DNA from 3 places in the Pantoea sp. B9002 genome. Region 1 is predicted to be linked to each of the others. Evidence: predicted binding sites of a transcription regulator. Region 1 holds the regulator's gene; each other region holds the start of a gene.
What was found. Region 1 encodes PurR, which represses purine synthesis genes. Its sites were predicted from a motif close to CANGCAAACGTTTGCNTG; they were not measured.
Positions count from the first base shown of each region.

Region 2: purM (phosphoribosylformylglycinamidine cyclo-ligase) is a predicted target of PurR. The motif match lies at 3,776-3,793, and genes of this name have one in related genera.
Region 3: rbsD (D-ribose pyranase) is a predicted target of PurR. The motif match lies at 3,359-3,376, and genes of this name have one in related genera.

Region 1 covers NZ_JACAPA010000017.1:15,048-21,750, forward strand. The annotation lists gene HX773_RS11065 (alkene reductase) at 1-17, shown strand, start outside; gene gloA (lactoylglutathione lyase) at 118-525, shown strand; gene rnt (ribonuclease T) at 633-1,301, shown strand; gene HX773_RS11080 (Grx4 family monothiol glutaredoxin) at 1,337-1,672, opposite strand; gene HX773_RS11085 (C40 family peptidase) at 2,037-2,828, shown strand; gene HX773_RS11090 (YnhF family membrane protein) at 2,885-2,974, opposite strand; gene purR (HTH-type transcriptional repressor PurR) at 3,249-4,274, shown strand; gene punR (DNA-binding transcriptional activator PunR) at 4,271-5,182, opposite strand; gene punC (purine nucleoside transporter PunC) at 5,293-6,495, shown strand.
Region 2 covers NZ_JACAPA010000010.1:110,183-116,885, forward strand. The annotation lists gene pstA (phosphate ABC transporter permease PstA) at 1-1,150, shown strand, start outside; gene pstB (phosphate ABC transporter ATP-binding protein PstB) at 1,162-1,929, shown strand; gene purN (phosphoribosylglycinamide formyltransferase) at 2,038-2,676, opposite strand; gene purM (phosphoribosylformylglycinamidine cyclo-ligase) at 2,673-3,713, opposite strand; gene upp (uracil phosphoribosyltransferase) at 3,944-4,570, shown strand; gene uraA (uracil permease) at 4,760-6,043, shown strand; gene hda (DnaA inactivator Hda) at 6,137-6,703, shown strand, end outside.
Region 3 covers NZ_JACAPA010000052.1:4,060-10,762, forward strand. The annotation lists gene rbsB (ribose ABC transporter substrate-binding protein RbsB) at 1-415, opposite strand, end outside; gene rbsC (ribose ABC transporter permease) at 442-1,413, opposite strand; gene rbsA (ribose ABC transporter ATP-binding protein RbsA) at 1,410-2,918, opposite strand; gene rbsD (D-ribose pyranase) at 2,926-3,345, opposite strand; gene HX773_RS21900 (YgiW/YdeI family stress tolerance OB fold protein) at 3,518-3,913, opposite strand; gene qseB (quorum sensing response regulator transcription factor QseB) at 4,094-4,756, shown strand; gene qseC (quorum sensing histidine kinase QseC) at 4,753-6,084, shown strand; gene kup (low affinity potassium transporter Kup) at 6,141-6,703, opposite strand, start outside.

The DNA of each region.
Region 1 (6,703 bases):
ATTATCCAACCCTGTAAGAAAATAGCTGCCGCGGCGGATAGGCGGCAGCGTTGTTTCATCAGTGTGTATACTAAGTTGCTTGTCATGCACTGATGACGTTTTAAAAAAGAGGATGTTATGCGTTTACTTCACACCATGTTACGCGTTGGCGATTTGCAACGTTCTATCGATTTCTACACCCGCGTGCTCGGCATGCGCGTGCTGCGTCAAAGCGAAAACACCGAGTATAAATACACTCTGGCATTCGTTGGCTACACCGAAGAGAGCGAAGGCGCGGTGATTGAGCTGACTTACAACTGGGGCGTGGATAAATACGATCTCGGCAACGCTTACGGCCATATCGCGCTGGGCGTGGACAATGTGGCTGACACCTGCGAACGCATTCGCAGCGCGGGCGGCAACGTGACGCGTGAAGCGGGCCCGGTTAAAGGCGGTTCAACTATTATTGCGTTTGTTGAAGATCCAGACGGCTACAAAATCGAGCTGATTGAAAACAAACATGCCGGTCACGGCTTAGGCAACTAAGGTTGCTCGTCAGCCTGCTATTTGCAGGCTGACTTCCCTCTCCTGCTGCACCCTCCTGCGATTTTTGCCATAATGCGCGCTGCCCTATTTATTGCCATGAGATCCTGATGTCTGAATCGAACGCTTTAAACGCTCTCCACCAACGCTTCCGCGGTTTTTATCCTGTTGTGATCGACGTTGAAACCGCGGGTTTCAATGCACAAACCGATGCACTGCTGGAAATTGCAGCCACCACGCTGAAAATGGATGAAGACGGCTGGTTGCACCGCGATGAAACGCTGCACTTTCATGTGGAACCGTTTGAAGGCGCCATTCTGAATCCTGCGGCGCTGGCGTTTACCGGCATCGATCCCACCAATCCGCTGCGCGGTGCGGTAAGTGAATATGAAGCCCTGCATGCGATTTTTAAAATGGTGCGCAAAGGCACCAAAGATAGCGGCTGCAATCGCGCCATTATCGTGGCGCACAATGCCACTTTCGATCTCAACTTCGTGATGGCGGCCGCAGAGCGCGCCAGCCTGAAGCGCAATCCGTTCCACCCGTTTGCCACTTTTGATACCGCGGCATTGAGCGGTTTAGTGCTCGGGCAAACCGTGTTGGCGAAAGCCTGTAAAGCGGCGGGAATGGAGTTTGATAGCACGCAAGCGCATTCGGCGCTGTATGACACTGAGCAAACCGCGACGCTGTTCTGTGAGTTGGTGAACCGCTGGAAACGCCTGGGCGGCTGGCCGCTGGCTTTCAGTGAAGAATCCGCAGACGACGCGTCTGCCGAGTAACCAAAGAAAAGGCCGACATTTGTCGGCCTTCTGCATTATTCCGCTTCTTTATACTTCTCAGCGGTCTCTTTCAGCAGTGGCTGAAGTTCACCGCGCTGGAACATCTCAACGATGATGTCGCAGCCGCCGACCAGTTCACCATCGACCCACAGCTGCGGGAAGGTTGGCCAGTTAGCGTATTTTGGCATTTCAGCGCGAATGTCCGGGTTCTGCAGAATGTCCACATAAGCGAAACGCTCGCCACACGCAGAAAGCGCCTGCACGGCTTGCGCCGAGAAACCGCAGCTTGGCAGCTTCGGCGAACCTTTCATGTACAGCAGAATCGGGTTTTCTGCGATCTGACGCTGAATTTTTTCAACAGTACTCATTATTGCCTTCCTTAATCTTCTACTTCGTGTTTGTTTATTGTAGCGATTTCGCTCCCGTACTGAAAACGGGATTTTGCGTTTGCACTGGCTAATCGCCATGTTTGTTAAGTTAACGCATGACAAATAACATTTTCATATCATTAATTGGCATTAATAAATTAATAATTAGCAATAGTTTCGCTGTGTTAACCAGCTGAAATCGCTCATTTTTGCTACAGAATCAATCTGGTAACATATTAATGGAAAAAGGCCTTACCTTTTGCAAAAAAAGTGGATTAGAATTGCCTCGGCGCTGGTCACTTGATCAGATTTCTCTCACTTTTCCGCAGTCTGCTTTGATTCAGCCTGCTTAACCTGTAACCGGATTATGCGTCTACTAATTACGCTTTTCATACTGGCTTTAGCCCAACTGTTCTTTAATGTGGCCGCTGCATCTCCGCATGCGCCCGTTAACGCCAGTTCGCTTAAAGCAGAGAAAAAGAGCGCACGTGAAGACGAGCGCCGCAAACGACGTCCGGTGAAAACCACCACCAAAAAATCGCGCCTGACTGCTGTTCAAAAATTCAAACTCAAAAAACAGACCAAAACAGAAACCGCGCTGCACAAAACCACCAGCAAAAAATCCCCGCTGAAACTCTCTGCTAAGAAATACGGTCATCAACGGTTAGCGAAGAAAACGCCAGAGATCGCCGTCAATGATGAAGCGTTAGCACTGACCGGCATCAAAATGAGTAAAGCGCACCGCCAGCGTTACCAAAAAGCGCGTGAAACGGCGATGACCAAATTAATGGGTCAGCTCGGTAAACCTTATCAGTGGGGCGGCGCTTCGCCACACACCGGTTTCGACTGCAGCGGCTTAGTGTGGTACGCCTATAAAGATCTGGTTAAATTCAAACTCCCACGCACCGCTAATGAGATGTACCACCTGCGCGATGCGGCACCGATCAAGCGTGAAATGCTGGAGAAAGGCGATCTGGTGTTCTTCCGCATCAATAATCGCGGCACCGCCGACCATGTGGGCGTGTATCTCGGCGATGGTAAATTCATTCAGTCGCCGCGTACCGGCAAAGATATTCAGATTAGCGCATTGGGTGAGGATTACTGGCAGAAACACTATGTGGGCGCGCGTCGTATGATGACGCCAAAAACCATTCGCTAGTTGTTGCGCAACAAAGATAAAAAAGCCGGATGCTGTTCTCAGCTCCGGCTTTTTTGTTAATGCATGATCGCGGTAAAGCTAAAGGCGATAATCATCAACAGTGCGCCAACAGTGGTCATTAGCGCCAGCTTCAGGTCGGTATTCATCACAACTCCTTAGTCACACAATCATCAGGGTTAAGGCGATTTTCGCACAGCAATGGGCAAAAATCTCGTGTTATCCGCGCCAGCTTGCTAGAATCGCCGCCTTTCGTTGCGCAACAGATTTTGCGCATGCTGTATTTACAGCGTGATGAAGTGATTTCGCCTGCTAGAACCTACCGTTTTGCCCGCTTTTTTGGGCTGTAAAAGCATTAGCAGACGCAAACGTTTAACAATATACTTATCAGTAAGTTGCGATAAGCCCAGGAGTACCATTTTCATGGCAACAATTAAAGATGTCGCAAAACGCGCGGGTGTCTCAACCACCACGGTTTCGCATGTCATCAACAAAACGCGTTTCGTTGCGGAAGAGACGCGTAACGCCGTATGGGAAGCGATCAAAGAATTACACTACTCGCCGAGTGCCGTGGCGCGTAGTCTCAAAGTCAATCACACCAAAACCTTGGGTCTGCTGGCGACCTCTAGCGAAGCGCCCTACTTTGCTGAAATTATCGAAGCGGTGGAGAACCGGTGTTTCGAACGCGGCTATACGCTGATTCTCGGCAATGCGCACAACGATCTGCAAAAGCAGCGCGCTTACCTGTCGATGATGGCGCAAAAGCGCGTCGATGGATTGCTGGTGATGTGTTCGGAATATCCAGACGATTTGCTGCAGATGCTGGAAGAGAACCGCAATATCCCCATGGTGGTGATGGATTGGGGCGCGTCACGCGGTGATTTCACCGATACCGTGCAGGACAATGCGTTTCAGGGCGGTTATCTCGCCGGGCGTTATCTGATCGAACGCGGCCATCGCGATATCGGTGCCATTCCAGGCCAGATGGAGCGCAACACCGGCGGCGGACGTCATGCTGGCTTCCTGCAGGCAATGAACGAAGCGGGCATTACGGTGCGTCCGGAATGGGTGGTTCAGGGCGACTTTGAACCTGAATCGGGCTATCAGGCGATGCAGCAGATTTTAAATCAGAAACAGCGTCCAACCGCGGTGTTCTGCGGTGGCGATATCATGGCGATGGGCGCGATTTGCGCCGCTGATGAGATGGGTTTGCGCGTACCGCAGGATATCTCGGTGATTGGCTATGATAACGTGCGCAACGCGCGCTATTTCACCCCAGCGCTGACCACCGTGCACCAGCCGAAAGCCGAACTGGGTGAAAAAGCGCTGGAAATGCTGCTGGATCGCATTACCAGCAAGCGCGAAGATCCGCAAACAATCGAAGTCCAGCCAACGCTGATTGAACGCCGTTCGGTGGCGTACGGTCCGTTCCGCGACTATCGCCGCTAAGCCGACACTTCGCTGAGCCATTCGTGGTTCAGCGTTTCGGCATCCCCGAGATAAGCCAGTAACCACGCCAGCGCCGGTGACGCGCGCTGTTCGGACCAGCTTACGCAGCACGGACTGTCGGGAAACGCCTGCGGCAGCGCCAGTTCAACCAGTTTGTGGCTGTCCAGCAGCGGACGCGCCAAATGGCCCGGTACCATTCCGACGCACAATCCTGCCAGCAAACAATCCATCCCGGTTTCCCACTCTGGCACCACCAACCGCCGCTGATTATCCAGCGTCCATGTCATACGGCGCGGCAACGCACGCGAGGTATCTTCCAGCACCAGCGATGGCCACGCCCGCAAGGTTTCATCATCCAGCTCCTTGCTGTTTACCAGCGGATGATCGGGACTTACGACACAGCGCCAGTTCAGCGCGCCCATGTCCTGAAAGGCAAAACGTCCGCCCACCGGAATTGCCTGGGTTGCACCAATCGCCACATCCACCCGACCATCAGCCAACGCATCCCACACGCCGTTGAACACTTCGTAGCTGATAATCAGCTCCATATCGGGAAAATGGCGATAGAAGTCCTTCACTAACTGCCGCGTGCGCTGCGGTTTTACAATGCAGTCAACCGCGATGCTCAACTCGCCGCGCCAGCCATTTGCCAGTTGCTGACACTGTCGGCGAGTTGCCAGCATTTTTTTGATAACAGATCGGCCTTCACGCACAAAATGCTCGCCCGCCGGTGTCATCACCACTTCCCGATGCTGGCGCTCAAACAGCGGCACCGCCAGCCAGGTTTCCAGCTGACGCACGGTATAGCTGACGGCAGAAGGCACGCGATGCAGCTCCTGCGCTGCCGCGCTAAAACTACCGGTGCGCGCCACCGCATCCACTACTTCAAGCGCATATTCTGACCACATAATTTTGCCTTCAAAAAATTTAACAGCACTATGCAAATATTAGCGTTTCACAAAGCGCGCTGCATCCTTTTACACTCCCCGGCGTTCAACCTGCCCAAAAGAGAATCAACATGTTGTCGTCTAAAGCATTTATGCCTTATCTCGCCGTGCTCAGCATGCTCGGCTTTCTTGCCACGGATATGTATTTACCCGCCTTTGGCGATATGCAGCGTGATTTTGCTACCGCACCCGGCACCATCAGCGCCAGCCTGAGTCTGTTTCTCGGCGGTTTTGCCTGCGCCCAGGTTTTTTGGGGACCGTTGTCGGATCGTTACGGACGTAAGCCGATTTTGCTGGCGGGCTTAGCCATCTTCGCCCTCGGTTGTCTGGGGATGCTGTGGGTGACCGATGTCCGCCTGATGCTGGCGCTGCGTTTTGTGCAGGCGATTGGCGTTTGTGCCGCTGCCGTGAGCTGGCAGGCGCTGGTGGTGGATCACTATCCAAAAGCCAAAGCCAATAAAGTGTTTGCGACGATTATGCCGCTGGTTGCGCTGTCGCCGGCGCTGGCACCGCTGCTCGGTGCCTGGCTGATCGGCCACTTCCACTGGCGCAGCATCTTCATCACGCTGACGCTGGTTGCCGTGGTGTTGCTGATCGGTACGCTGCAGTTAACCTCGCCTAAGCGCGAGAAAGTTGCCACAGGCAAACAGCCCGGCTGGTTCACCTTGCTAGGCACCCGCGTTTACAGCGGTAACGTCTTGATCTATTCGGCATGTTCGGCGAGCTTTTTCGCCTGGCTGACGGGCTCACCTTTCATTCTCTCCGCTGCTGGCCTGACGCCGGGCGACATTGGCCTGAGTTATATTCCGCAGACCATTGCGTTTCTGATTGGCGGTTTTGGCTGTCGCACGTTGTTAAATCGTTATCAGGGCGCGCAACTGCTGCCGTGGTTGCTGGTGCTGTATAGCCTGAGTATTTTGAGTCTGTTTGTCATCGCTCTGATGCCTTCAGCGCCGCTGTTTGTGCTGCTGATGCCCTTTTGCGGCATGGCGCTGGCCAATGGCGCGATCTATCCGATTGTGGTTGCCAGCGCATTAGCGCCCTTCCCGCACGCCACCGGTAAAGCGGCAGGATTACAGAACTTATTCCAGTTGGGATTGTGCTTTGTCGCCAGCCTGCTGGTCTCCGCCGGCCTTGAGCAGGCGCTGTTCAACACCACGTTAGTGATGGTAGCCACCGTGGTACTGGCGTGGGCGGGCTTTGTCTGCCAGCGATCGGCAAACGCACAAAGTGATATTGCCCACACTTCCCGTCCCTGCGAAGATAATCTATAACTCAACGCTTTTCGTTAGCAAACTAACGATAACCCGTTGAATATTGACCCACGTGAGCATATACTCTGTGGGTCAGTAATTCTGTATTAAATCAATAATATAAATGTAATACCTTTGGCGACTCTGTCGCGGGATGGCGTCTGCACGATACTCCAGTGTTGCGTCCAACTTTTCTATTCAAATTCATGCCTCTGTAAAACGTCGGATT
Region 2 (6,703 bases), on a different contig from region 1:
GCAGCTGCGCCAGGCGAGTAAAATCCGCCGCATTGAGATGGCGCGCCTCAATGCACAGCTGGAAAGTTTGCAGCAGCAGGCCGATGAGCAGCAGCGTAATGGCCGCTTCAGCCTGGAAGTGCAGTCTGAGTTTGATGCCAATCGCACGGCGTTACAGCGCCGCTTTAACGCGCTGGCGCAGCAGTTAACTCATCTGCAGCACGAAAGTCAGCGCGATACACTGGTGCTGCGCGATGTGAACGGCGTAGATCACACCATCCCGTTGGCACAGGTGGTTGATGCGTGGTATCCGAATGCCATGACGTTGACCAACAAAACGCTGCACTTCTTCAGTCAGATTTGGCAATTCGTCAGCGATTCACCGACTTCCGGTGGCGGCGAGAGCGGGGCGTTCCCGGCAATTTTTGGCACCGTGCTGATGGTGCTGTTGATGTCGATTATCGTCATGCCGCTCGGCGTCATTGCGGCGATATGGTTGCACGAATACGCCGGACGCAATGCGCTGACGCGGCTGGTGCGCATCGCGGTGGTGAATCTCGCGGGCGTGCCTTCGATTGTCTACGGCGTGTTTGGCCTCGGTTTCTTTGTCTGGCTGATTGGCGGCACCCTCGACCAGCTGTTTTTCTCCAGCGCTCTGCCCAATCCTACTTTTGGTACGCCGGGCTTGCTGTGGGCCGCGCTGACGCTGGCGCTGCTGACGCTGCCGGTGGTGATCGTTGCCACCGAAGAGGGATTGTCGCGCATTCCTGATAATCTGCGTCAGGGATCGCTGGCGCTGGGCGCAACTCAGGCGGAAACGCTGTGGCGCGTAGTGCTGCCGCTGGCGGTTCCGGCCATGCTCACCGGCTTGATTCTGGCGGTGGCGCGTGCGGCTGGAGAAACCGCGCCGCTGATGCTGGTGGGCGTGGTGAAGATGGTGCCTGAGCTGCCGGTTGATGCGGTGTTCCCCTATCTGCACCTCGATCGTAAATTCATGCACCTCGGTTTTCAGATCTACGATTTGGCGTTCCAGAGCCCCAACATCGATGCTGATCGACCGCTGGTTTACGCCACCGCTTTGCTGCTGGTGGTGATCATCCTGTCGCTCAATCTGCTGGCAATGGCGCTGCGCCATCGGCTACGTGAGCGTTACCGGATTATGACGCACTAAAAAGGTTTCTGATGACGCCCGATTACGACATTGCCCTCCGCGTTAATCAGCTGTCGCTGTGGTATGGCGAACGCCAGGCGCTGAATAACATTGATCTGCTTATCCCGAAAAACCGCATCACGGCGTTGATTGGTCCTTCCGGCTGCGGAAAATCGACGCTGCTGCGCTGCTTCAATCGCATGAATGATGTGATCGATCGCTGCCGCATCGAGGGCGAGATTCTGCTGGATGATTACGCGGTGATGCAGGCGAATCAGGATCTTCCCGCGCTGCGACGCCGCATTGGCATGGTATTCCAGCGGCCAAATCCGTTTCCTAAATCGATTTACGAAAACGTTGTTTACGGCCTGCGCTTGCAGGGCGTGCGCGACCGTCGCGTGTTGAATGAAGCCTGTGAGCGTGCGCTGCGTGCGGCGGCCTTGTGGGCCGAAGTGAAAGATCAGCTGGGGCAGAACGCCTTAACGCTCTCTAACGGCCAGCAGCAACGTTTGGTGATTGCGCGTGCCATTGCCATTGAGCCGGAAGTATTGTTGCTGGATGAGCCCACCTCGGCACTTGATCCGATCTCAACGCTGGTGATCGAGGAGTTGATGACCACGCTGAAGCAGCATTTCACGCTGGTATTGGTGACGCACAATATGCAGCAGGCGGCACGCGTGTCAGATTACACCGCGTTTATGCATAACGGACAATTAGTGGAGTTTGACGAAACCGATCGCATCTTCACGTCGCCAAAAGCGCGACGCACCGAAGATTACATTACGGGAAGATTTGGTTAAAAAGTCTGCGATTCGTAGCGGCGCAATTTATTGCGCAATGCCCGGATGGGCAAGATGGTGCCATCGATATGCGCGATAAATCGCGCCGCTACGGAATGTGCATATCATTCAGTCGTGCGCGTAGCCTTTGGGCGGCAATGGTTTATCATCCAGCCACGCTTTACCTTCACGCATCTGCAAACGCCCATCAACAAACCAGCTGATCACCAGCGGATAGATCGCGTGTTCCTGATGCTGCACGCGCGCGCTGATTTCGTCTTCGCTGTCGCCAGCAAACACCGGCACGCGCGCCTGCAAAATAATCGGTCCGCCATCCAGTTCGTCAGTGACAAAGTGCACTGAAGTGCCATGCTCTTCGTCGCCGTTTTCCAGCGCCTGACGATGCGTGTGCAAGCCCGGATATTTCGGCAATAACGACGGATGAATATTCACCAGACGATCGTGATAGTGCGCGACAAAAGCGCTGCTGAGGATGCGCATATAACCGGCCAGCACCACCAGATCCGGCGCGTAAGCATCAATCTCCTGCATTAGCTGGCGATCAAAGGCTTCCCGGTCGGCAAAATCACTGGCGGCTAACGCATGCGGCGGGACGTTGGCTTCTCGCGCGCGCGTCAAACCATACGCGCTGGCTTTATTACTGAAAACGGCAGCGACGCTGCCGTTGATACGCCCGCTTGCGCAGGCGTCGAGGATGGACTGAAGATTGCTTCCGTTGCCGGAGATCAGTACAACCAGTTTTTTCATGGATTGATAACCACACGCTCTTCGGAATCAGACGCTTTAATCACACCGATTTTCCACGCTTTTTCGCCCGCGTCGGTCATCAGCTGTACCGCTTTATCGGCTTCTGCCGGGCTCAGCGCAATCACCATGCCCACGCCGCAGTTAAAGGTGCGGTACATTTCGTGACGGCTGACGTTGCCCGCCTGCTGCAACCAGCTGAACACAGACGGCCACTGCCAGCTGCTCTCTTCCAGCACCGCCTGGGTGTTGTCTGGCAGCACGCGCGGGATGTTTTCCCAGAAGCCACCGCCGGTCAGATGCGAAATAGCATGCACATCAACCTGTTCGATCAGGCTAAGGATGTTTTTCACATAGATGCGGGTTGGCGCCAGCAGGTGATCGGCCAGTGATTTGCCATCCAGCTGTTTGGTGGCCGGATCGGTCTGGCTGACTTCAAGAATCTTGCGCACCAGTGAATAACCGTTCGAGTGTGGGCCGCTGGAGCCCAGCGCGATCAGCACGTCGCCGTCCTGCACTTTCGAACCGTCAATGATTTCTGATTTTTCCACCACGCCGACGCAGAAACCCGCCACGTCGTAATCTTCGCCGTGGTACATGCCTGGCATTTCAGCGGTCTCACCGCCGACCAGCGCACAACCCGACTGCAAGCAACCTTCGGCGATGCCGGTGATTACCGATGAAGCGGTATCCACATCCAGCTTGCCGGTCGCGTAATAATCGAGGAAGAACAGTGGCTCAGCACCCTGAACAATCAGGTCGTTAACACACATCGCGACCAGATCGATGCCGATGCTGTCGTGGCGTTTGAGATCCATCGCCAGACGCAGCTTGGTGCCGACGCCATCGGTTCCGGAGACCAGCACAGGCTCGCGGTACTTCTGCGGCAGCGCACAGAGCGCGCCGAATCCGCCCAATCCACCCATGACTTCCGGGCGGCGGGTTTTTTTCACTACGCCTTTAATACGGTCAACCAGATCGTTACCAGCATCGATATCAACACCGGCGTCTTTGTAGCTGAGAGAGGTTTTGTCGGTCACTGCGGAATCCCCACGCGAGTTGCGGTTGGTGGCAAAAATTAAGCGCGGCAATTCTAACAGCGCAGGCAAACGTTTGCGAGTCCCATCTCATGCTGCCTTTGCATCGCCTCAGATTTTCGCCAATCCTTAGAGTAAGCAGGCTATTGACCGATGACATGTGGCGCAGCGGCGAAAAGGCGGTATAATCCGGCGATTTTTTTTTAGCTCAACTCAATTCCGGGAGAACAATCATGAAGATCGTGGAAGTCAAACACCCGCTGGTCAAACATAAACTGGGCCTGATGCGTGAGCATGATATCAGCACCAAGCGTTTCCGCGAGCTGGCCTCGGAAGTGGGCAGCTTGCTGACCTATGAAGCCACCGCCGATCTGGAAACCGAGCGCGTCACCATCGAAGGCTGGAATGGTCCGGTTGAAATCGATCAGATCAAAGGTAAAAAAATCACTGTGGTTCCGATTCTGCGTGCTGGCCTCGGCATGATGGAAGGCGTGCTCGAGCACGTTCCAAGCGCGCGTATCAGCGTGGTTGGCGTGTATCGTGATGAAGAGACGCTGGAGCCGGTTCCTTATTTCCAGAAGCTGGTTTCGAACATTGAAGAGCGCCTGGCGCTGGTGGTCGACCCAATGCTGGCAACCGGCGGTTCGATGATCGCCACCATCGATCTGCTGAAGAAAGCCGGTTGTACCAGCATTAAAGTGCTGGTCCTGGTGGCCGCACCTGAAGGTATTGCCGCGCTGGAGAAAGCGCATCCTGATGTGGAGCTTTACACTGCATCTATCGATCAGGGATTGAACGAGAAGGGCTACATCATTCCAGGCTTGGGAGATGCAGGCGACAAGATTTTCGGAACCAAATAAAGAAACCAGCCGGCCAGAGAGTCGGCTTTTTTTTGGCAAAAACACAACATTGTCATCCTCGAGTTATTCGAGCCAGGGCAAGGCGGCAAACGAGTTCATCCCGATGAGCTTACTTAAGTAAGTGATTCGGGTGAACGAGAGAAGCCAACGCAGCCATGGCTCGAAGAACGAAGAGGATAGGGGATAATAATGACTCGTCGTGCGATTGGTGTGAGCGAACGCCCACCGCTGTTACAAACCATTCCACTCAGCTTGCAGCATCTGTTCGCCATGTTCGGCGCAACCGTGCTGGTGCCGATTCTGTTCCACATCAACCCGGCCACGGTGTTGCTGTTTAACGGCGTCGGAACGCTGCTCTATCTGTTTATCTGTAAAGGCAAAATCCCGGCTTATCTCGGTTCGAGCTTTGCCTTTATTTCGCCGGTATTGCTGCTGTTGCCGCTGGGTTACGAAGTGGCACTGGGCGGTTTTATTCTCTGCGGTTTGCTGTTCTGCATTGTGGCGCTGATCGTCAAAAAAGCCGGTACCGGCTGGCTGGACGTGATGTTCCCACCGGCAGCGATGGGCGCGATTGTTGCGGTTATCGGTCTGGAACTGGCGGGCGTGGCGGCGAATATGGCCGGTTTGCTGCCTGCTGACGGCACATCGCCAGACAGCAAAACCGTGATCATCTCGATGGTGACGCTGGCGGTCACGGTGTTTGGTTCGGTGCTGTTCCGTGGTTTCCTCGCCATCATCCCGATTTTAGTCGGCGTGTTGGTTGGCTATGCGCTCTCTTACGCGATGGGCATTGTGGACTGGACCGCGGTGGAAAATGCGCCGTGGTTTGCGCTGCCAACCTTCTACACGCCGCGTTTTGAGTGGGTGGCGATGCTGACCATTCTGCCAGCCGCGCTGGTGGTGATTGCCGAGCACGTGGGCCACTTAGTGGTCACCGCGAATATCGTGAAGAAAGATCTGATCCGCGATCCGGGCCTGCACCGCTCAATGTTCGCCAACGGTTTATCCACCATGATCTCCGGTTTCTTCGGCTCCACGCCGAACACCACTTACGGCGAGAACATCGGCGTAATGGCGATCACCCGCGTTTACAGCACCTGGGTAATTGGCGGCGCGGCGATTTTTGCCATTCTGCTCTCGTGCGTTGGCAAGCTGGCGGCGGCGATTCAGGCGGTTCCCGTGCCGGTGATGGGCGGCGTATCGCTGCTGTTGTACGGCGTGATTGGCGCCTCCGGTATTCGTGTGCTGATCGAATCTAAAGTGGATTACAACAAGGCGCAGAACCTGATCCTGACCTCGGTGATCCTGATCATCGGCGTGAGCGGTGCCAAAGTGCATATCGGCGCGGCCGAGTTGAAAGGCATGGCGCTGGCGACCATTGTAGGCGTCGGCCTGGCGCTGATCTTCCGTTTAATCAGCGTATTGCGCCCGGAAGAAGTGGTGCTGGACGCTGAAGAGAAACGCGAAAGTTAAGGCTGCAAGCCGGGCAGGGAAGCCCGGTTCATCTCCGGCAAAGATCGTGATAAACTTGCGCGGTTTTCTGCCCGCTCATCCGTTGAGGTACTTCTGAACACGCCGGCACAGCTCTCATTGCCACTCTATTTACCCGATGATGAAACCTTCGCCAGTTTCTGGCCGGGGGAAAACGCGTCTCTGCTGGCGGCGCTGCAAGGCGCACTCTCTCAGCAACACGGTAGCTATCTCTATTTCTGGTCGCGCGAAGGCGGTGGCCGCAGCCATCTGCTGCATGCAGCCTGTGCGGAACTCTCGGCGCGCGGCGAAGCGGTGGGCTATGTGCCGCTGGATAAGCGCACCTGGTTTGTGCCGGAAGTACTGGAAGGCATGGAGAATCTGGCGCTGGTGTGCATCGATAATATCGAGTGCATCGCGGGCGATCCGGAGTGGGAAATGGCGATCTTTGATCTCTACAACCGCATTCTGGAAATCGGTAAAACGCGTTTGCTGATTACCGGCGATCGACCGCCGCGTCAGCTGAATCTCGGCTTACCGGATCTGGCTTCACGCCTCGACTGGGGACAGATTTATCGTTTGCAGCCGCTCTCTGATGACGACAAATTACAGGCGATGCAGTTGCGTGCAGGATTGCGTGGTTTTGAGTTGCCGGAAGATGTC
Region 3 (6,703 bases), on a different contig from region 1:
TGGCAATGAAGTCACCGGCCATTTTGCCACCGAAGCGGTTGTCAGAAGCGACGTGGCTCACCACGGTGCCTTGTGCTGCCACGCGGTCCAGCGTAATCACCGGAATATTGGCCTGGTTCGCCATCTTCACGGCATTGCCCACCGCATCAGAATCGGTTGGGTTGATCAGCAGCAGCTTGGTGCCGCGTACTGTCAGATCCTGCACGTTGGCCAACTCTTTCGCTGGGTTGTTCTGCGAATCCAGCACCACGAGGTTATAACCCAGTTGGTCAGCTTCTTTCTGTGCGCCATCTTTCAGAGAGACAAAGAACGGATTATTCAGGGTTGAAACCACCAGAGCAATGGTGTCCTTTGCCATCGCGCCAGCACTGAGGGTGGCGCCAAGAATGACGGCCAATGCAGTTAACTTTTTCATTTTTAAATCCTGTGTGAAGGTCAGAGTTATTTACTGCTTTTGTTATCCACCAGCACCGCCAGCAGAATGACAACGGCTTTAACAATCATCTGGTAATAGGAAGAGACACCCATCAGATTCAAACCGTTGTTGAGGAAACCGAGAATCAGCGCACCAATCAGCGTGCCCATGATGCGACCTTTACCGCCCGCCAGGCTGGTACCGCCCAGCACCACCGCAGCAATCGCATCCAGTTCATAACCGGTTCCCGCCGTAGGTTGTGCGGAAGAGAGGCGCGCCACTTCAATGGTGCCTGCTAACGCTGCCAACAAACCGCACAGCGAATAGACGATGATTTTGACGCGACTAACGTTGATGCCAGATAAACGCGTGGCCGCTTCGTTGCCGCCCAGTGCATAGATGTAACGACCAAGGCGGGTGTGATGCAGCATGTACCACGCCAGCGCGAACACGATCACCATCAACCAGACCGGCGTTGGGATACCCAGCGGACGACCGATGCCGAACCAGCCAAACAGATCGGCGTTGTCATTAAAGCCGGTGTTGATTGGGCTGCCGTTGGTGTAAACCATGGTGACGCCGCGCAGCAGCAACATCATTACCAGCGTGGCGATAAATGCCTGTACCTTGCCGCGCGCCACAATCACGCCGGTGATACCGCCAATTGCGGCACCCAGCGCCAGCGAAGCCGCAACGGCCACCAGTGCATTCACTTCTAATCCGACGATAGACGCCGCGACTGCGCCGGTTAGCGCCAACAGCGATCCCACCGATAAATCAATGCCCGAGGTCAGAATCACCAGCGTCATACCCACCGCCATGATGGCGTTGACTGATGTCTGCTGCAGAATGTTGAACATGTTAGGCAGCGTGAAGAAGTTCGGGCTCTGGCTGGCGACCACGGCGATCAGCACGATCAGCGCGATCAGGGATTTCTGCTCAAGCAGCCAGGTTTTGCTGAACCAACGACGGCTGGCGGGTAAGGTTTGGGTGCTCATACAACTAACTCCTCGCTGTGTTGCTTACCGACTGCCGCCGCCATCAGGGATTCCTGGGTAGCTTGCTCACGGGAAAATTCGCCACTCAGATGGCCTTCATGCATCACCACGATGCGGTCGCTCATGCCCAACACTTCCGGCATTTCTGACGACACCAAAATGATGCTCAGCCCTTCGGCTTTAAACTGGTTAATTAACTGATAAATCTCTTTTTTCGCCCCAACATCGACGCCGCGCGTCGGTTCATCGAGGATCAGCACATCCGGACGCGTCATCAAACCGCGCGCGATCGCCACTTTTTGCTGATTACCGCCAGACAGCAGACCAATCGGCTGCTCCATTGACGGGGTTTTAACGTTGAACAGGCGGATAAAATCGCCCACCGCCAGCTGCTCATCACTGTGTCGCAGGTTGCCCGCGCCGGTGCTGAAATAGCGCAGCGCGGTCAGCGACATGTTCTCTTTCACCGACATGCCGAGCACCAGGCCATCGCGCTTGCGGTCTTCCGAGATATACACGATGCCGTTGGCGAGACCATCCTGCGGAGAGCGCGTCACGATCTCGCGGCCGTTCAGCGTCACTCTGCCTTTGCTGCGCGGCATTGCGCCGTACAGCACTTTCATCAGTTCAGTACGTCCCGCGCCCATCAGGCCCGACACGCCAAGGATTTCCCCTTTGCGCAGCGTAAAGCTGACGTTATCAACGCCCGGACCGCTGAGGTTTTCGACTTTTAAGCGGATCTCACCCGGCTGTTGATCGATACGCGGATATTGATCTTCCAATTTGCGGCCGACCATCATCTCGATCAGGCTCTCTTCGCTGAGATCGCACACCGCGCGTTCGGCAATAAACTGCCCATCGCGGAACACGGTGACGTCATCGCAAATCTCGAAGATCTCTTTCATGCGGTGCGAGATATAGACGATGCCGCAGCCCTGCGCTTTCAGTTCATTGATGACGCGGAACAGCGACAGCGTTTCGGTATCGGTCAGCGCATCGGTCGGTTCATCCATAATGATGACTTTCGACTCGAAGCTGAGCACTTTGGCGATCTCGACCATCTGCTGATCGCCAATCGATAAATCGCCCACCAGCTTGTGGCTGTTGAAACGCAGATTGAGGCGCTTTAATAGCGCATCCGCCTCGGCATACATCTTTTTCCATTCGATGCGGCCAAAGCGGTTAACAAATTCGCGGCCAAGGAAGATATTCTCGGCGACGGTCAGTTGCGGAATCAGGTTCAGTTCCTGATGGATAATGCCAATGCCGGCTTCCTGCGACGCTTTCGGGCCAGAGAACGCCACATCCTTACCGAGCCACTGCAGGGAACCGGCATCCATGCTGTAAATGCCGGTCAGCACTTTCATCATGGTGGATTTGCCCGCGCCGTTTTCACCCACCAGCGCCATAACTCGTCCCGGATAAACGGCGAGCGATGCGCCATTCAGCGCCTTGACGCCAGGAAACGACTTTTCAATCCCTTTGAGTTGCAATAACGGTTGCATAGCGGCCTCAGAAGGTCACGCCGGCGCTCAGAATGACATTCGCATACGGAGAACACTCTCCGCTGCGAATGACCGCCTGACTACGCTGCGTTTGTTGTTTGAATTGTTCATGGCTGGTGTAACGTATGGTGATGACATTCCCCTGGTGCTGTTGCAAGGCTTCGAGCACGGCGAGCAGTGCGCTGTGGAGTTGCGGATTGTGCTGCTTAATCTCGTCCGCCATCAGGGCGCTTTCGACCTGCATCTCCTGCGTGACAACCTCAACCACCTGTAGAAATTCGGGCGTACCCGGCGTTAACGCCAGATCGATGCGCTGTGGACTAGCCGGAATCGGCAAGCCTGCATCTGCAATCGTCAGCGTATCGGTGTGCCCCAGGCGAGCAATCACATGAGAGACTTCAGCGTTTAACAAGCGACCTTTTTTCATTTATTCCACTCCACAGCGAAACGTTTCGCTGATCGGGAGTGTATAAAATGCGCACGGCAACTCAATGGCGGCATCACGGAAATGTGATCGCCATCGAAACGTTTCGCTTGTGCCAGAGAGAATTTGAGTTTGGTGGGATTTTGGAGCCGCTGCTGCGGCCCCGAAGATGGGATTATGGCAGTTTACGTACCTGTTTCACGTCCAGTTCGATGGAGTTGAAATCCTTATCCAGTTCGCCGGTCAGTTCTACCTGATCCTTCGGCGTGATGGTCAAACCGTTCCAGCGTTTGTGATCGATTTCGACCTTCATGGTGCCGGTTGCATCACGGAATTGATAATCCTCATCACCGATTTGCTTCTCAAGCGTACCGCGCACGGTAATCCAGCTGTCGTCTTTCATCTCTTCGGCCTGTTTCACCGTGACAACGCTGGTGTTATCGGCTTTGAACCCACCGGACTTCACCTGCGCGGATGGCGCATTCGGATCAACAAAACCACCTTGCTGAGCGGCAAGAACCGGCGTGGCGGCCAGGGCGACAATCGCTAACAGAGCTGCAGACTTTTTCATAATTCACCTCTTTTCCATGAATGTGTCGGTTTACGGAAGCTATTTCACCATAAGGTTCTTAACAGGATCTTAAGAGAATCCGTTTGGCTAACATTCATGAAAAATAGCCTATTTGCCGGGATTTTCGCTGTACAAGAGCGATTGTGCTTCGTATAACTCCGCTTAACAGAAGGAGAGTTGATGCGCATTTTACTGATTGAAGATGACACGCTGATTGGCGACGGTTTGAAAGTCGGGTTGACCAAACTTGGTTTCAGCGTGGATTGGTTTGTCTCCGGCGAAGCCGGATTTCAGGCGTTGACGGCCGCGCCCTGGGACGCGGTGGTGCTGGATCTGTCGCTGCCAGAACGCGATGGTCTGGATATCCTGCGTCAGTGGCGCCAGCAAGGACACGATGTGCCGGTGCTGATTCTCACCGCGCGCGATGCGCTCGATCAGCGCGTACAGGGATTGCAACTCGGCGCCGACGATTACCTGTGCAAGCCGTTTGCATTAACAGAAGTGGCGGCACGCTTGCAGGCGTTGATCCGTCGCCGTCATGGGCAACTGCAGCCGGAACTTAAACACGGCAAAGTGGTAATGGCACCCGGCAGCCACAGCGTGCTGTGCGATGGCGAAGCCGTCAGCCTGAAGAGCCGCGAACTGGCGCTGCTGGAACTGTTTCTGCGTAATCCTGGCCGCGTGCTGACGCGCAGTCAGCTGGAAGAAAAGCTCTACAGCTGGGATGAAGATGTCTCCAGCAATGCGGTGGAAGTGCACATTCATCATCTGCGCAAGAAACTCGGCAGCCAGTTTATTCGTACCGTACACGGCGTCGGTTATACGCTGGGAGCGGCGGAATGAGTCTGTTTCTACGTCTCGCCATCGGCTTTGTGCTGCTGATTATACTGTGCGGCGGCCTGGCCGGCCTCAGCGCCTGGCATCAAACCCGCGATACGGTGAACGAACTGTTTGATACTCAGCAAATGCTGTTCGCCAAACGGCTGATAGCGCTCGATCCCACCTCGCTGCAGGACGTGACGCTGCCGAAAACCAAAGCGATCCTGCGCCATCATCGTGGCGATCAGGATGATGATGCGCTGGCGTTTGCCATTTTCAGCGCGGAAGGAAAACCGCTGTTGAACGACGGCGAAAACGGCCGCGATCTGCAGTTCGACCATCAGCGCGATGGCTTTGTTGATGGCCGGCTGCGCGGCGATAAAGACAGCTGGCGCTTAGTGTGGCTCACCTCCGAGGATAAGCGTTATCGCGTGGTGGTCGGGCAAGAGTGGGAATACCGCGAAGATATGACGCGCGATCTGGCGCTCAGCAGCCTGTTGCCGTGGCTGATCGCCATGCCCTTTATGTTGCTGTTGCTGCTGGCGCTGGTGTGGTTCGAGCTGCGCCCGTTGAAACGCCTCACGCTTTCCCTGCATCAGCGTGCGCCGGATGATGCCACGCCATTGCCGGACACGCGCTTGCCTAAAGAGGTGAAGCCGCTGGTGGTGGCGCTTAACGGCTTGTTCAGTCGTATGGCGCATCTGGTACAGCGCGAACGTCGCTTTACCTCTGATGCCGCCCATGAACTGCGCAGCCCGCTGGCGGCGCTGCGCGTGCAGAGTGAAGTGATTCAGCTGGCCGATGATGATGAGGCGATGCGCAAACGGGCGATTCAACAACTGGATAGCGGCATCGTGCGTGCCACGCGTCTGGTGGATCAGCTCTTAACGCTGTCACGCGTGGAAGCAGACGACCTGCGCAGCGAGTTTCAACCGGTGGCGCTGGCGCCGCTGCTGCAAAACCTGCTGGCGGAGCACTTCCCGCAGGCGGAACAACAGAACACCGCTTTGCAGTTCACCAGCCACGCCGAACCGGTGATGAACGGTCATCCGCTGCTGCTGGGTTTGATGGTGCGGAATTTGCTGGATAACGCGCTGCGCTATTCGCCGTCGGGCAGCACAATTGATGTGCAGCTCAATGCTCGCGCCATTACCGTTGATGACAACGGGCCTGGCGTCAGCGATGAGCAGCTGGCAAGGTTGGGTGAACGCTTCTGGCGACCGCCGGGACAGGCGCAAACCGGCAGCGGATTAGGGCTTTCCATCGTGAAGAATATTGCTCAGCTGCACGGCGTTCGATTGCAGTTCAGCCAGCGCGCCAGCGGAGGATTGCGCGTCACCTTAAGTTGGTGATGCAATGGCAATGTCCAGGTTTCGTAGGGTCGCCATTTATGGCGACCGCAAACAACTTATATCTCGACCTGGGTTCCCAGCTCGATCACGCGGTTCGGTGGGATTTCAAACTGATCCGGCGCGCGTAGCGCATTGCGTTGCAGCGCGAGGAACAGCTTGCCGCGCAGGCGCAGATACCACGGACGATCGCCGATAATCAGCGATTCATGCGACATAAAGAAGGAGGTTTCCATCATGCGGCAGTTCAGGCCTTCAAGACCGCAACGGTGGAAAATCTCTTCGACGTTTGGCGTTTCGCGCCAGCCGTAACTCGCCACCACACGCCAGAAGGTCGGCGACAGCTGTTCGATGGTCACACGACGGACGTTGTGCACGTAAGGCGCATCTTCCGTACGCAGCGTCAGCAGCACCACGCGCTCGTGCAACACTTTGTTGTGCTTGAGGTTATGCAGCATGGCAAATGGAATCACATTCAGCGCACGCGACATATACACCGCAGTGCCCGGCACGCGTACCGGCGGCGATTTCTCCAGCGACGCAATCATCGCTTCCAGTGAATTGCCGTGCTCATGCATACGACGCAGCAGACGGAAACGCTCGCTTTTCCAGGTGGTCATGA